Regions from separate parts of the Chimaeribacter sp. YP20170169 genome, predicted to be linked through region 2. Evidence: riboswitches for the same ligand, from Rfam matches in the RefSeq annotation. Region 2 holds a riboswitch; the other holds the start of a gene.
What was found. Region 2 has a riboswitch for thiamine pyrophosphate ahead of thiM (hydroxyethylthiazole kinase). Riboswitches for the same ligand answer to the same signal wherever they lie in the genome.
Positions count from the first base shown of each region.

Region 1 (7,368 bases), 1.6 Mb from region 2:
GCCAGCACGATGCCCGGCATCGCCAGGATCACCATGCCGCTCAGTTCCAGCGCCTGTGCATGGCCCCGCTGCTGGCGCAGGCGCAACTCACGGCTGCTCCACAGCAGCATCATGGCGAGCAGCAGGCAGATCAGCCCGGCACCCAGCGCGATGCGCAGCGAGGTGAACAGCGCCTGCCACAGCGCGGGCTGTTGCAGCACCGCTGGCAGCGCCGGGTTGAGGCCATCGGCCACCACCGCCAGCAGCGGCGGCAAAATCAGCAGCAGCGCCAGCGCAATCAGCCCGCCATCCAGCAGCCGCGCCGACCAACTGTCCTGCGGGTTGCGCCACTGCACCGCTTGCGTGTGGCCGCCCGGTAGCGCCCGGTTAAGGCGCTGGCTCAGCAGCACCAGCCCCAGACAGCAGCCGAGCTGGAGCAGCGCCAGCAGCGCCGCCCGGCCCAGATCGTAGTCGTAACTCAGCGCCTGATAGATCGCCAGTTCAATGGTGGTCGCCTGCGGCCCGCCGCCCAATGACAGCACGGTGGCGAAGCTGGCAAAGCAGAGCATGAAGATCAGCGCCGCCGCGGGCAGCAGTTGCCGCCGCAGCGCGGGCCACTCAACAAAGTGCCACTGTTGCCAGCCGCTCATGCCTAGCTGCGCCGCCAGCTGGCGCTGCTCTACCGGGATGCCCTCCAACGACTGCAACAGCAACCGGGTCGCCAGCGGCAGGTTAAAGAAGACGTGCGCCAGTAGGATGCCCTGTAAGCCGTAGGGTGAGAAGGCGTAGGGCAGGCCGAGCCAGCCGCAGAGCGCGGCCAGCCACCCCTGCCGACCATAGACGCTCAGCAGGCCGAACACTGCTACCAGCACCGGCAGCACCAGCGTCATGGCGCACAGGCGCAGCAGCAGGCGGCGGCCGGGAAAGCGGCGGCGGAACAGCGCGCGCGCCAGCGGCAGCGCTGGCAGCACCGAGCAGAGCGCCGACAGTAGCGCCTGCATAAAGGTGAAGCGCACCACATGCCACAGGTAGCTGTCCTGCATCAGCGCCCGCCAGTCGGCGACTGGCGCATGCAGCCACAGCGCGCCGAACGCCAGCCCGGCCACCGCCAGCAGCAGCCCGCCCGCGATCAGCCCCGGCAGCAGCCAGCTGGCGATCAGCGGCTGACGGCGGTTTGCCATGCCCGGATCCAGTCGGCGCGGTGGGTGGCCACGTCAGCGGCGCTGTAGCTCAGGGCGGTTTTCGGCACGGTCAGGCTCTCGAAGCCCGCTGGCAGCGGGGTGTCGGTGGCCGGGTACATCCAGTTGCCGGCCGGGATGGTTTTTTGGAATGCCGGGGTGAGCATGAACTTCATGAACTGCTGCGCCAGTTGCGGCTGGCGGCTGGCGGCCAGCTGGCCAGCTACCTCCACCTGGAGGTAGTGCCCCTCGCTGAAGTCAGCGGCGGCGTAGGCGTCATTCTTCTCTTCAATCAGATGATAGGCCGGTGAGGTGGTGTAGCTCAGCACCATATCCGCCTCTCCTTTCAGGAACAGGCCGTAGGCCTCGCTCCAGCCCTTGGTGACGGTGACGGTCTTCTTCGCCAGCTTCTGCCAGGCCGTTGGCGCGTCATCGGCATAGACCTTCTGCATCCACAGCAGCAGCCCCAGCCCCGGCGTACTGGTGCGCGGATCCTCATAGATCACCTTCAGCGGGCGGTCACTCTCTACCAGCTCGCGCAGGCTGGTCGGCGGGTTTTGCAGCTTCTGCTTGTTGTAGACAAACGCGAAGTAGCCGTAGTCGTAGGGCACAAAGGTGGTGTCCTGCCAGCCACCCGGCACCTTCAGCGCGGCGGTGTCAACGCCCGAGGGCGCAAACAGCCCGGTCTGGGCGGCGGCCTGCACCAGATTGTTGTCCAGCCCCAGCACCACGTCCGCCGGGCTGTTTTTGCCCTCCATCCGCAGCCGGTTGAGCAGCGAGACGCCATCCTCCAGCGGCACGAATTTCAGTTCACAGTGGCACTGGGCCTCAAAGGCTTTTTTCACCGCCGGGCCGGGGCCCCACTCGGAGGCGAAGGAGTCATAGGTATATACCGTCAGGACAGGCTGGGCAGCCAGCGTCGAGGCAGAGATAAACAGCAGGCAGGACACGATCTTTTTCAACACTTTGCGCTCCTTGGCAGAAGGGTGGCAAAGGAGTTTGAGCAAGCAGGAAGCACTCTCAAATCCCTCCGCCGGTATTAACCGGATCAGGTTCGACGGGACTCTCTCAGCCAAAGCCGGCAACTGACGCCAGCATTTCGCACCCCGTTGAGAACGCGCCATTGTAAAGGCTTACTCCGGCGGGCGAAAGGGCGGCGTGTCAAGGCTCCGGCGGCGCGAACCAAGCGGATTTGAAGTCGAACCAGCCGAGAGTGTTGAGCCGCACGCCGCGCATACTGCGCTGGCCCTGCAACTGCAACCAGTGGTGGAACAGCGGGTGGATCTGGTGGCTGGCGACCAGCGAACGGCACCACTCCGCCAGCGGCAGTTGCTGCTGTCGCCAGGCGGCGGCCTGCGACGCCGGTGGCTCCTCCAGACAGTGGTGCAGCAGCGGTAGCTCGTAGAGGCTGGCGAACAGCGAATACTCCAGCGGCAGCGTGAAGTTGACACTGCCGAGCCACAGGTCACTCTGCGCTTCCCCGGCGTGCCACTGGGCATACTCCAGCGCCTGCACCCGCAGGCTGATGCCCTGCGCCGCCAACAGCGGTTGTAGCGCGCGGCAGATGACGTCGAACTCCGGGTGATCGCGGTAGTAGGTGAGGGTCAGCGCCGTCAGGCCAGCCGGTTTGGCGGGCTGCGGCGGGTGGGTGCGGTGGTGCCAACGCGGCAGCAGCCCGAGTGCCGGTGACCAGTAGCGCTGGTAACGGCGCTCGGCATGGTTGAGCAGCGCCGCCGGGTTGAGCAGCTCCGCCAGCCAGGCGCGCACCTCTGGCCGGGCGGCGGTGGCGGATCGCCGGTCAAACAGCACGAAGTAGCACCCCTCCTCAAGCCGGTTCTCCAGCTCGCGCGAGCCGGTGTCGTCCGCCTGCAACTGCACGCCGGAGGAGACCAGCTCCTCGCTCAGCTCCGGCTGCACCCAGATGGTGACCTCATCAATCAGCGCGCGGTAGCCAAAGTAGTCATCAAAGGCGCGGATACGCAGCTGGCTGCGGTGGTTGCGCACCACCGCATAGGGGCCGGTGCCGACCGGGTGGCGCGCGAAGCCGGGCAGCGTCTGCCACTCGTGCGGCAGGATCATGGCGCTGACGCTGCTGAGCAGCCACGGCAGCCACTGGTCTGGCATGGTCAGGGTGATGTCGATGACGTGCGGCGTCGGCGAGCGGATGGTCGCCAGATGGTTGAAGAGCGGCAGGCGCTGGGCGCGCGTCAGGGCGGCGATCACATCCTGCATCTCCAGCGGCCGCCCGTGGTGGAAGGCGATGGCCGGGCGCAAATAAAAGCGCCAGTGCAGCGGCGTCAGCGCCTGCCAGTGGTGCGCCAGATCCGGCTCCAGTTCCCCGTTTTCCTCATTTATCCGCGTCAGGCCACTGAAGATCTGGCGCGCCAGATGGGTCTCCGAGCGGCGCAGGGGCGAGCCGGGCAGCAGGTTGCTCATCGGCCGGTAGTAGAGCACCCGCAGCAGGTGCCGCCCCTGACGAAAGCTGCGCCCCAACTGGCCCAGCAGCATCTGGCGCGCGACCTGCCGGTCGCCGAGTAGCTGCACCAGTTGGTCGGCGCTGCCCTGTTCCAACAGCTCCTCTGCCCGCTGGCGCTGCAACGCCAGCCCGGATTGCAGGAAGGTGAGGGTGGAGCGGCGGCCGCGGCCCGCCTCGGCCTGCCAGCTTAACCAGCCAGCCTGTTGCATGGCATTGAGCAGCGAGCGGACGTGGCGGCGCGAGCAGTTGAGCAGCGTGGCCAGATCCGCCAGCCGGGTCTCGGCCGGTTCGCCGTGGAAGTGTTGCCACAGGCGGATAAACTGCTGCTGGCGGCGGGATGTCGGCATAAAAGGGGAACTCCTTGGCAGAAGGTGAGCCATTTTTCTTTCCCCATATTACGCCGATACTTAGCTTCAGCAATCCTGCGCCGATCCGGTGCGTATGGCCGGGGCGACGACCATGCAGGCCAGCATTCCGCAAGTCCGCCGTGGGCGGGCTTCCCCTTTTCTGAGTAATGGTGTGTTCACCAGCCAGCCGGGTCCTCCGCTGGCTTTTTTTATGGGCAGCGGCGTGCCAGCGGTGAAAAAAGCGCCATTGCTGGCGTGGTGTGCGGTATCCTGCCGCAAAGCCGTCTACACTCCACCTTTTAAGGTTAAAAACCATCTATTTTTTGCAGGGATAACACCATGTCCAACCGGTCAATCACGCCGTACTCCACCCTGTTCCGTCGCCTGAACCCCGTGTTTGTCGCCTTTTTGGCCGTGGCGTTTCTCAGCGGCATCGCCGGGGCGTTGCAGGCACCGACCCTCAGCCTGTTCCTGACCACCGAGGTGAAGGCCAGTCCGCTCTGGGTCGGGCTGTTCTACACCATCAATGCGCTGGCGGGGATCGTGGTGAGTTTCCTGCTGGCGAAGCGCTCAGACCACAGCGGCGACCGGCGCAGCCTGATTCTGGTCTGCTGTTTGATGGCGGTTGGCAACTGCCTGCTGTTCGCCTTCAACCGCCACTACCTGACGCTGATTACCGCTGGCGTGCTGCTGGCGGCGATCGCCAACACCGCCATGCCGCAGCTGTTCGCGCTGGCGCGTGAGTATGCCGACACCTCGGCGCGCGAGGTGGTGATGTTCAGCTCGATGATGCGCGCGCAACTGTCGCTGGCGTGGGTGATTGGCCCGCCGCTCTCCTTTACCCTGGCGCTCAACTACGGCTTCACCCTGATGTTCTGCTTTGCCGCCGCCATCTTTCTGCTCAGCGCGCTGGTGGTGTGGTGGGTGCTGCCCTCGGTGCCGCGTGAGCCGCAGCCGGTAGACCAGATGGTGGTGTCGCCGAAGGCGTGGAAAGACATCAACGTGCGGACGCTGTTTTTCGCCTCGCTGCTGATGTGGACTTGCAACACCATGTACATCATCGATATGCCGCTCTACATCAGCCATGACCTCGGGCTGCCCGACCGGCTGGCGGGGCTGCTGATGGGCACGGCGGCGGGGCTGGAGATCCCGGCGATGCTGCTGGCGGGCTACTACGTGAAGCGGGTCGGCAAGCGGCGGATGATGATTGGCGCGGTGGTGGCGGGCGTGCTGTTCTACGGCGGGCTGGTGCTGTTCCAGGACCGGACGATGCTGCTGGTGCTCCAGCTGTTCAACGCCATCTTTATTGGCATTGTCGCTGGCATCGGGATGCTCTACTTCCAGGATCTGATGCCCGGCCGTCCGGGGTCGGCCACCACGCTATTTACCAACAGCATCTCCACGGGCGTGATTGTGGCGGGGGTGTTGCAGGGGGTGGTGGCGGAGCACTTCGGCCATTATGCGGTCTACTGCGTGGCGGGCGTGCTGTCGGTGCTGGCGCTGGCGCTCACCTGGCGGGTGCGCGACGTCTAAAAAAAGCCCGCCGGGCGGCGGGCTAGGTGGTGCTTACTTCATGAACGCTGGCTGCTGCGACTCATAGGCCGCGATGCTGGCGTCGTGTTGCAGCGTCAGGCCGATGCTGTCGAGGCCATTGATCATGCAGTGGCGGCGGAAGCTGTCGATCTCAAACGGGTAGCGCTTCCCACCGGCGATCACCTCCTGCTTCTCCAGATCCACGGTAAAGGTGATCCCTTCCTGCTCTTTCACCAGCGTAAACAGCTCATCCACCTGCTCATCGCTCAACGTCACCGGCAGCAGCTGGTTGTTGAATGAGTTGCCGTAGAAGATATCCGCGAAGCTTGGCGCGATGATCACCTTGAAGCCATAGTCGGTCAGCGCCCACGGCGCGTGCTCACGGGAGGAGCCGCAGCCAAAGTTCTCACGTGCCAGCAGAATGCTGGCACCCTGATAGCGCGGGGCGTTCAGCACAAAGGTTGGATCCGGTGACTGGCCAGCGTCGTCCAGGAAGCGCCAGTCGTGGAACAGGTGCTGGCCGAAGCCGGTGCGCGTCACCTTTTGCAGGAACTGTTTCGGGATAATCGCATCGGTATCGACGTTGGCCGCATCCAGCGGTGCGACCAAACCAATGTGCTGGGTAAATTTCGCCATGGTGCTGCTCCTTAATTCAGTTCGCGGATGTCGGCAAAGTGGCCAGAAACCGCCGCCGCCGCTGCCATCGCCGGGCTGACCAGGTGGGTACGGCCACCACGGCCCTGACGGCCCTCAAAGTTACGGTTGCTGGTGGAGGCGCAACGCTCGCCGGGGTTCAGGCGGTCGTTGTTCATCGCCAGACACATGGAGCAGCCCGGCAGGCGCCACTCAAAGCCCGCCTCGATGAAGATCTTGTCCAGACCCTCCTGCTCGGCCTGTGCCTTCACCGGGCCGGAACCCGGCACCACGATGGCCTGTACGCCGGTCGCCACTTTGCGCCCCTTGGCAATCTCCGCCGCCGCGCGCAGATCTTCAATGCGCGAGTTGGTGCAGGAGCCAATGAAGACCTTGTCGATGGCGACGTCGGTCAGCTTGATGCCCGGTTGCAGCCCCATGTAGGCCAGCGCCTTCTCGGCGGAGGCGCGCTCCACCGGATCGCTGAAGGAGTCCGGCGCGGGGATAATCTGGTTGACAGCAATCACCTGGCCGGGGTTGGTGCCCCAGGTCACCTGTGGCGCGATCTCGGCGGCATCCAGCGTCACCACGCTGTCAAAATGCGCGCCCTCGTCCGATTTCAGCGTTGACCAGTAGGCCACCGCCGCGTCCCAGTCCGCCCCTTTCGGCGCGAACTGGCGGCCCTCCAGGTAGGCGAAGGTGGTGGCGTCTGGTGCGACCAGCCCGGCCTTGGCGCCCATCTCAATCGCCATGTTGCACAGGGTCATGCGGCCCTCCATGCTCAGCGCCTCGATCGCTGAGCCGCAGAACTCCACCACATGGCCGGTGCCGCCAGCGCTGCCGGTTTTGCCGATCACCGCCAGCACGATGTCCTTGGCGGTGATGCCGTGCGCCGCGGTGCCCTTGACCTCAATCTTCATGGTCTTGGCGCGGCCCTGTTTCAGGGTCTGCGTCGCCAGCACGTGCTCCACCTCGGAGGTGCCGATGCCGAACGCCAGCGAGCCAAACGCGCCGTGGGTGGCGGTGTGGGAGTCGCCGCAGACGATGGTCATGCCCGGCAGTGTCATGCCCTGCTCCGGGCCGATGACGTGCACGATGCCCTGGAACGGGTGGTTCAGGTCATACAGCTGGACGCCAAACTCCGCGCAGTTCTTGATCAGCTCCTGCATCTGGATGCGCGCCATCTCGCCAGAGGCGTTGATGTCTTTGGTCTGGGTCGAGA
Region 1 covers NZ_CP176824.1:3,205,222-3,212,589, reverse strand. Annotated here, with positions in the region: gene thiP (thiamine/thiamine pyrophosphate ABC transporter permease ThiP) at 1-1,160, opposite strand, end outside; gene thiB (thiamine ABC transporter substrate binding subunit) at 1,136-2,122, opposite strand; TPP riboswitch at 2,165-2,276, opposite strand; gene sgrR (HTH-type transcriptional regulator SgrR) at 2,319-3,980, opposite strand; gene ACK3SD_RS14640 (sugar efflux transporter) at 4,320-5,513, shown strand; gene leuD (3-isopropylmalate dehydratase small subunit) at 5,547-6,149, opposite strand; gene leuC (3-isopropylmalate dehydratase large subunit) at 6,161-7,368, opposite strand, start outside.
Region 1: linked by a shared signal. The riboswitch ahead of thiB (thiamine ABC transporter substrate binding subunit) and the one ahead of thiM (hydroxyethylthiazole kinase) in region 2 are both predicted to bind thiamine pyrophosphate.

Region 2 (7,368 bases):
GCGTAAAATCTAACCCCGATCACAGTTTATCTGGCCGCCATCGCCCAGGATAAGGCCCTTTTTAGCCGACAGGAACCGTTGCAATGTCATACCCCTCCCCCCACCCGTTGCTGGATTTTGCCCGTGAGACGTTGGAGATAGAGCTGGCCGAGGCGCAGCGCCTGCTGGCGCGGCTGGATGGCCAGTTCGTTCAAGCCTGTGAACTGCTGCTCGCCTGCCGCGGCAAGGCGGTGGTCTCCGGCATCGGCAAGTCCGGCCACATTGGCAAGAAGATCGCCGCCTCGCTCGCCAGCACCGGCACGCCGGCCTTTTTCGTCCACCCGGCGGAGGCGCTGCATGGCGATCTCGGCATGATTGGCGCGGAGGACGTGATGATCTTTATCTCCTACTCCGGCCGCGCCAAGGAGCTGGATCTGATCCTGCCGCTGCTGGCCGAGAGCCGCATCCCGGTGATTGCCATCACCGGCGGGTTGGCCTCGCCGCTGGCGCAACAGGCGGCGTGCGTGCTGGACATCAGCGTGGAGCGCGAGGCCTGCCCAATGGGGCTGGCCCCCACCTCCAGCGCGGTCAATACCCTGATGATGGGCGACGCGCTGGCGATGGCCCTGATGCGCCAGCGTGGTTTCGGCGCGGAGGATTTCGCCCGCTCCCACCCCGGCGGCAGTCTGGGCGCGCGCCTGCTCAACCGGGTGCACCACCTGATGCGTACCGACGAGCGGATTCCGCAGGTGAGCGAAGGGGCGACGGTGATGGATGCGATGCTGGAGCTGAGCCGCACCGGGCTGGGGCTGGTGGCGGTGTGTGACGCCGCGCACCGGGTGCTGGGGGTATTTACCGATGGCGATTTGCGCCGCTGGCTGGTGGCCGGCCATGCGCTTCAGGATCCGCTGTGGCCAGCGGTCACCCGTCCCGGCTTCCTGCTGCCGGCGCAGTGGCGCGCCGGCGAGGCGCTGGAGGCGCTGCACGCCAACCACCTGAGCGCTGCCCCGGTGGTGGACGTCAATGGCACGCTGGTGGGCGCGCTGAACCTGCATGACCTGCATCAGGCCGGCATCGGCTGACGCCGACCTTTTCCAATCAGGCCGCGCTTACCACCAGTGGTGGAAGTGATGCACTGGGCCGATGCCGCTGCCCACCTCGAGGCTATCGGCCTGCTCCAGCGCCCGTTGCAGGTAGGCTTTTGCCAGCGGGACGGTATCCACCCAGCCGGTATGGCGCGGGCGCAACGCCGCCAACGCCGCCGACAGGGTGCAGCCGGTGCCGTGGGTATGGCGCGTCGCCACCCGCGGCGCGCTGAAGCGCCACTCGCCGTCACGGCTGAACAGCCAGTCCGGGCTATCCTGCTCGCTCAGGTGGCCACCCTTCATCAGCACCGCCTGACAGCCCAGTTCCAGCAACCCGCGCCCCTGCTGGCGCATCTCCTCCTCATTGCGTGCCTGATCGCAGGCCAGCAGCGCCGCCGCCTCCGGCAGGTTCGGCGTGATTAACGAGACCTGCGGCAACAGGCAGCGGCGGATCGCCTCCACCGCCTCCGGGGCTAGCAAGGGATCACCGCTCTTCGCCAGCATCACCGTATCCAGCACCACGTGCGGCACCCGGTAGTGCGCCAGCCGCTCCGCCACCGTCTCTACGACGTCACTGTTGGCCAGCATACCGATTTTCGCGCTGTCGATGCGCACGTCGCTGAGCACCGAGTCGAGCTGCGCCGCCACAAAATCGGGTTCGATGCGGTAGACCGACTGCACGCCGTGGGTGTTCTGCGCCACCAGTGCGGTGATGACGCTAGTGCCATAGGCTCCCAGCGCGGAGAAGGCTTTCAGGTCAGCCTGGATGCCCGCGCCGCCGCTCGGGTCGGTGCCAGCGATGGTCAGGGCGTTAATGCGGGTCATGGGCGCGCCTCCCCAACCTGTTGCCACAGCGCATCCAGCAGGTGCGGCAGCAGCGTGCCCGGCCCAGCGGCCTGCGCGGCCGCGCGCTCCCCGGCGCGCGCCATCAGCGCACAGGCGGCCGCGACATGATCCAGCCGCCGCCCCTCCAGCGCAGTAAAGCCCGCCACCAGCGCCGACAGCGCACAGCCGGTGCCCACCACCCGCGTCAGCAGCGCATCGCCCCCGCCACCGCCCACGTCTGGCGGCCATCGGTGATGTAATCCACCGCGCCGGTTACCGCCACGATCGCACCGCACTGCTGCGCCAGCGCCTGCGCCGCCGGTAGCGCCCGCAGCGAGTCGTCGCCGCTGTCCACGCCGCGCCCCAGCGCCGGTTGGCCCGCCAGTGCCAGTACCTCCGAGGCATTGGCGCGGATCGCCGCTGGGCGCAGGTCAAGCAGCCGACGGGCAAAGTCTGTGCGGTAGGTGAGCGCGCCGACCGCCACCGGATCGAGCGTCCAGGGCGTACTGGCAGCGTTGGCGCTGTCGATAGCCGCCAACATGCTCTCCGCGCGGGCGTGGTTCAACGTACCGAGGTTGATCAGCAGCGCATCGGCCAGCGCGCTGAACTGCGCCGCCTCCTGTGGCTCCACCACCATCGCGGGCGACGCGCCGACGGCCAGCAACATATTGGCGGTAACGGACTGCACCACCTCATTGGTCAGGCAGTGCACCAGCGGTGCACGGTGCGACAGCACGCGCCACGAGGCATCAGCAAGATCGGCGGGCAGCGCCGGCAGGGTGGGATCGGTAGGGGACAGCATGGGCATTCTCCTTACCGGCGTGAAAGAAGGGGGTGCCGGCAAGGCATCCTGACTTCCCTACGCTGGCATTATCCAGTTCAGGTAATACGGGTATTTCTCAGCCTTCACCAGGAAGGGCACCCCGAGTCATTGGTCGCTGTTATACAGCGCATCCAGCATAAGCAACCCGCCGATAAGTTGCAAATAACTTCGGGGGCTTATGATTAGTATAATTATATTTTGCGTTATTTTTAATCTGAAAAACGTTGATTCAAGTCATGACAAATTTCACACGGAAAGAATATTTTTTACCCTTTCTGATATTAAGGGATAAATTAATGCGTGGTGAAATAACGTATCAAGGTGAAATAGTCGGGCCTGAATTAGCGCAGCAGCTGCTATCTTATAATACCCATAACCGGATGCTCTCCGAATCGCATATTGAGACACTGGCAGATTTAATGAAGCGCGGGCTATGGAAAAGGAATGCCCAACCGGTTCAATTTATTGGCACACCTGATAACCCTATTCGCTGTATTGATGGGCAGCATCGTCTCCATGCAATTGTCAAAGCTGGCGTAGACGTCTATATGACGTTGGCCTTCAATGTGCCAGAAGAGTCTGCTGACACCATTGATAATGGCAAGCGCCGTACACATGGCGATCACATCTTTTTCCGCGTACCGGGCATTAAACCTGGGCCGGCGAAAGAGATTGGCGTCATTGTGCCTACCCTTATCCTTTACGAACGCCCCACCATTGTGCAGTGGAGCCAGAGCGGCCAAATGGCCATGAAAGGTGCCTCTTCAGCAGAGGTGGTCAATTATGTACAGAAGCACAAAGAGGAGTTATTGGCCGCCTACGAGTGGGTGGATAAACACTGTTTCCCTACCCGTAAATCACTCCGTTCCCGTTCAGAGATGATGCTTATTCGGGTATTAACCCGACGGGTGGATCCCGCAGCCTCAGACAGCTTCTGCTCTCAAATCTATGGGGGCGTCAATTTGCAGCCTGAGACTATCGAGAAGGTCATATATTCATGGCTGCTTGATATGATGATGAAAGAGGAAGAGAAACATGCAACACCACATATACGCTACACTATGGCTAAGGCGTGGAATAAAATCCGATTCGGTAATAATAAGAATCTTAAATTACGACACCTGATCTATAAAGAGGGCGAGCCTGCCCAACGATTCAAATGAGCCTATCGCCTTCCCTAAAGAGAGAAGGCATTTACCTATTTTCTTTCCCCTATAAAAGCGCCCGGCGGGCGCTTAGGGTTTGGCTTTTTTCTTCTTCCCTTTGTCAGGGGTTTTGATGGTCTCGGTGACGGTGGTTTTTGGCCGCCGCTTGGCCTCTTCCGGATCAACGAACTGGCCGGTCTCGGTGTCACGCACTACTTTACGCTCGTCCATAATGTCCTCACTGTGCAGGATGGTAAGCTAAGGCTATTGCCCTGCCCCCTTCCCCGCAAGCCCGCGCGGCTCACAACGTGTGATTTATCTATTTATAATCAATAAATTATCTGCATTTATCCACTTAGCTTATCAGGCGGGCGCATGAAGGTGCCGGCGGCGTGTACTAAGCTGAAGATAGCCCCAAGGCTTTGGTTCACGCTATACAAGGAGTTTTGATGATCATTCGCCCCTATCAGGAGGCAGACCGCCCCTTCCTACGCACCCTCTATCTCGCGGCCCGCAAGCAGGCCTGGCCCTGGCTGGAGAGCCGCGACTGGCGACTGGAGGATTTTGACCGGGCGGTGCTGGGCGAGACCGTGCTGGTGGCGGAGCACGAGGGGCGTCCGGTGGGGTTTGCCTCACTGTTTGAGGCCGAGAACTTCCTGCATAACTTGTTCGTCGCCCCAGAGGCACAGGGGCAAGGAGCCGGGCTGGCGCTGCTCCAGGCGGCGCAGGAGACTTTTACCAGTACGGGCGCGCTGAAGTGTCTGGTGCGCAACACTGACGCGTTGGCGTTCTATTGTCGGCATGGCTGGCATAAGGTGAGCCGTGGTACGGCACCGAATGGGGAGTATTTTCTGCTGCACTACCCTGTGACGCGCTAAAAGCGCAAGCGGGGTCAGGACGTGATACGGCAGGTTTTCCGGGAGGATGGCCTGACTCGAAAAACCTGCCGCATCGTGGGTTGCTGAATAATCCTCTGGGGAGCGACTGGCCGGTCACGGCTGGTGCCTAAAAACTCCCCCTTAAGCAGGGTCCCTTGCGGTGTCTGGCATAGTGTCAGGCGATGGCCTGTCCTATGTAATAAAACGCTTTCCTGGTATACGTTATCTTTTTTAGGGTTAATAAAACTATCCAATCCTCAACCTGATATATGACGTATTATCGGCTCCGGCGCCCGCTGTACGGGGTGTGACTCTTCGCTGGAGATGCTAATGATATTGCCACAGTGCACACAGTACTGAACCTTAATGATGGTGTTGCCACTCTGGCTATCCTTAATGCTTTTTACCTGGGTTTGATAATCCTCGCCACTTGCCAGACACTCAGGACAGACTTCATTGCTGTCTTCATCATTTGAATTTTCGTTCACATTCCCTCCACATTTTGTTAGCAAATACTAACAAGCCTAGCAGCGATTACAGATGATGTGAAACCCCTAAACCGGGCTGCAACCCCCGCCGTGCCTGATTTTTAGGCGATTCAGCCGGTTATCCTACCGACTTCAGATTATTCGGATTTTGCTTTCACCAATTTGGGCAAAGTGAGCAAGCGGTTTAAGTGAGAGCGCAACAAAACGACATCCGATGACACGATCTGCTCAAAGTCCGTCTCTGCCGAAACAATTGCTTGGTTAATTGTTTGCGAGACATTTTCCGCCAGCACCCGGTCCACTGTCAGGATCAAGGCAGCCAACACCAGCGATTGTGCCTCGACCTGCGCCGTCAAATCTTTGGTTTCCACCTCGATTTTTGACATTTTGATCAGGACATCTGCAACCAGATTTTTCATCGTCACCTCACAATGGCTTATTAATTGACCCTAGCACCCTCCCCGCCCGGCCGGGCGCGTTCTGTCCATCCATGAGACATAGTTTGAGATTTGATGTGTTTGGTGAGGGGTCAGATGAGAGGCGTGAGAAGTTGTGAGCAGTGGGCATAAAAAACCCCTGCCTGGGCAGGGGTTTTGGAGGGGTGGTCAGGCGGGGGTTATTCCCACTCAATCGTTGCCGGTGGTTTGCCGGAGATGTCGTAGACCACGCGGGAGATGCCGTTGACTTCGTTGATGATGCGGTTGGAGACGCGGCCGAGGAAGTCGTACGGCAGGTGCGCCCAGTGCGCGGTCATGAAGTCGATGGTCTCGACCGCACGCAGGGAGACAACCCAGTCATATTTGCGGCCATCGCCCATTACGCCGACGGAGCGCACCGGCAGGAACACCGTGAAGGCCTGGCTGACCTTGTTGTAGAGGTCGGCTTTGTGCAGCTCTTCGATGAAGATGGCGTCCGCGCGGCGCAGCAGGTCGCAGTACTCCTTCTTCACTTCACCCAGCACGCGCACGCCGAGGCCTGGGCCTGGGAACGGGTGGCGGTAGAGCATGTCGTACGGCAGGCCCAGCTCCAGGCCGATCTTGCGCACTTCGTCCTTGAACAGCTCTTTCAGCGGCTCGACCAGACCCAGCTTCATCTCTTTCGGCAGGCCGCCAACGTTGTGGTGCGACTTGATGACGTGCGCCTTGCCAGTGGCAGAGGCGGCAGACTCAATCACATCCGGGTAGATGGTGCCCTGCGCCAGCCACTTGAACTCTTCGTGCTTGCTCGCCTCTTCGTCGAACACCTCAACGAACACGCGGCCGATGGTCTTGCGCTTGGCTTCTGGGTCGTTAATGCCTGCCAGCGCCGACAGGAAGCGATCTTCGGCCGGTACGTGCACGATGTTCAGGCCGAAGTGGTCGCCGAACATCTCCAGCACCTGATCCGCTTCGTTCAGGCGCAGCAGGCCGTTGTCAACGAAGACGCAGGTCAGGCGGTCGCCGATGGCGCGGTGCAGCAGCAGCGCGGTCACGGAGGAGTCCACGCCGCCGGAGAGGCCCAGAATCACCTGATCGTCGCCGATCTGCTGCTTCAGGCGTTCCACCGTATCCTCGATGATCGAGGCTGGCGTCCAGAGGGCCTCACAGCCGCAGATGTCCAGCACGAAACGCTCCAGCATACGCTGGCCCTGACGGGTGTGGGTCACTTCCGGGTGGAACTGTACGCCGTAGAAACGCTTCTCCTCGTTCGCCATGATGGCAAACGGGCAGGTGTCGGTGCTGGCAACGGTAACGAAGTCAGACGGGATGGCGGTGACTTTGTCGCCGTGGCTCATCCAGACGTCCAGCAGCGGCTGGCCGGTCGGGCTGAGGGAGTCCTGGATGTCACGGATCAACTCGCTCTGTGCCTGAATCTCCACCTGCGCGTAGCCGAACTCGCGCTCGTTGGAGCCTTCTACGTGGCCGCCGAGTTGCATCGCCATGGTCTGCATGCCATAGCAGACGCCGAACACCGGCACGCCAGCGTTGAAAACGTACTCTGGCGCGCGCGGGCTGTTCTCTGCCGTGGTGCTCTCCGGGCTGCCGGAGAGGATGATGCCGCTTGGGTTGAAGTCGCGGATCTGCGCTTCAGTGACGTCCCATGCCCACAGTTCACAATAGACGCCGATCTCACGGACGCGGCGCGCAACCAACTGGGTGTACTGAG
Region 2 covers NZ_CP176824.1:927,950-935,317, reverse strand. Annotated here, with positions in the region: gene gutQ (arabinose-5-phosphate isomerase GutQ) at 84-1,061, shown strand; gene thiD (bifunctional hydroxymethylpyrimidine kinase/phosphomethylpyrimidine kinase) at 1,089-1,889, opposite strand; partial or broken gene thiM (hydroxyethylthiazole kinase) at 1,886-2,691, opposite strand; TPP riboswitch at 2,729-2,825, opposite strand; gene ACK3SD_RS04280 (hypothetical protein) at 3,009-3,875, shown strand; gene ACK3SD_RS04275 (hypothetical protein) at 3,948-4,088, opposite strand; gene ACK3SD_RS04270 (GNAT family N-acetyltransferase) at 4,307-4,735, shown strand; gene iraP (anti-adapter protein IraP) at 5,361-5,642, opposite strand; gene guaA (glutamine-hydrolyzing GMP synthase) at 5,840-7,368, opposite strand, start outside.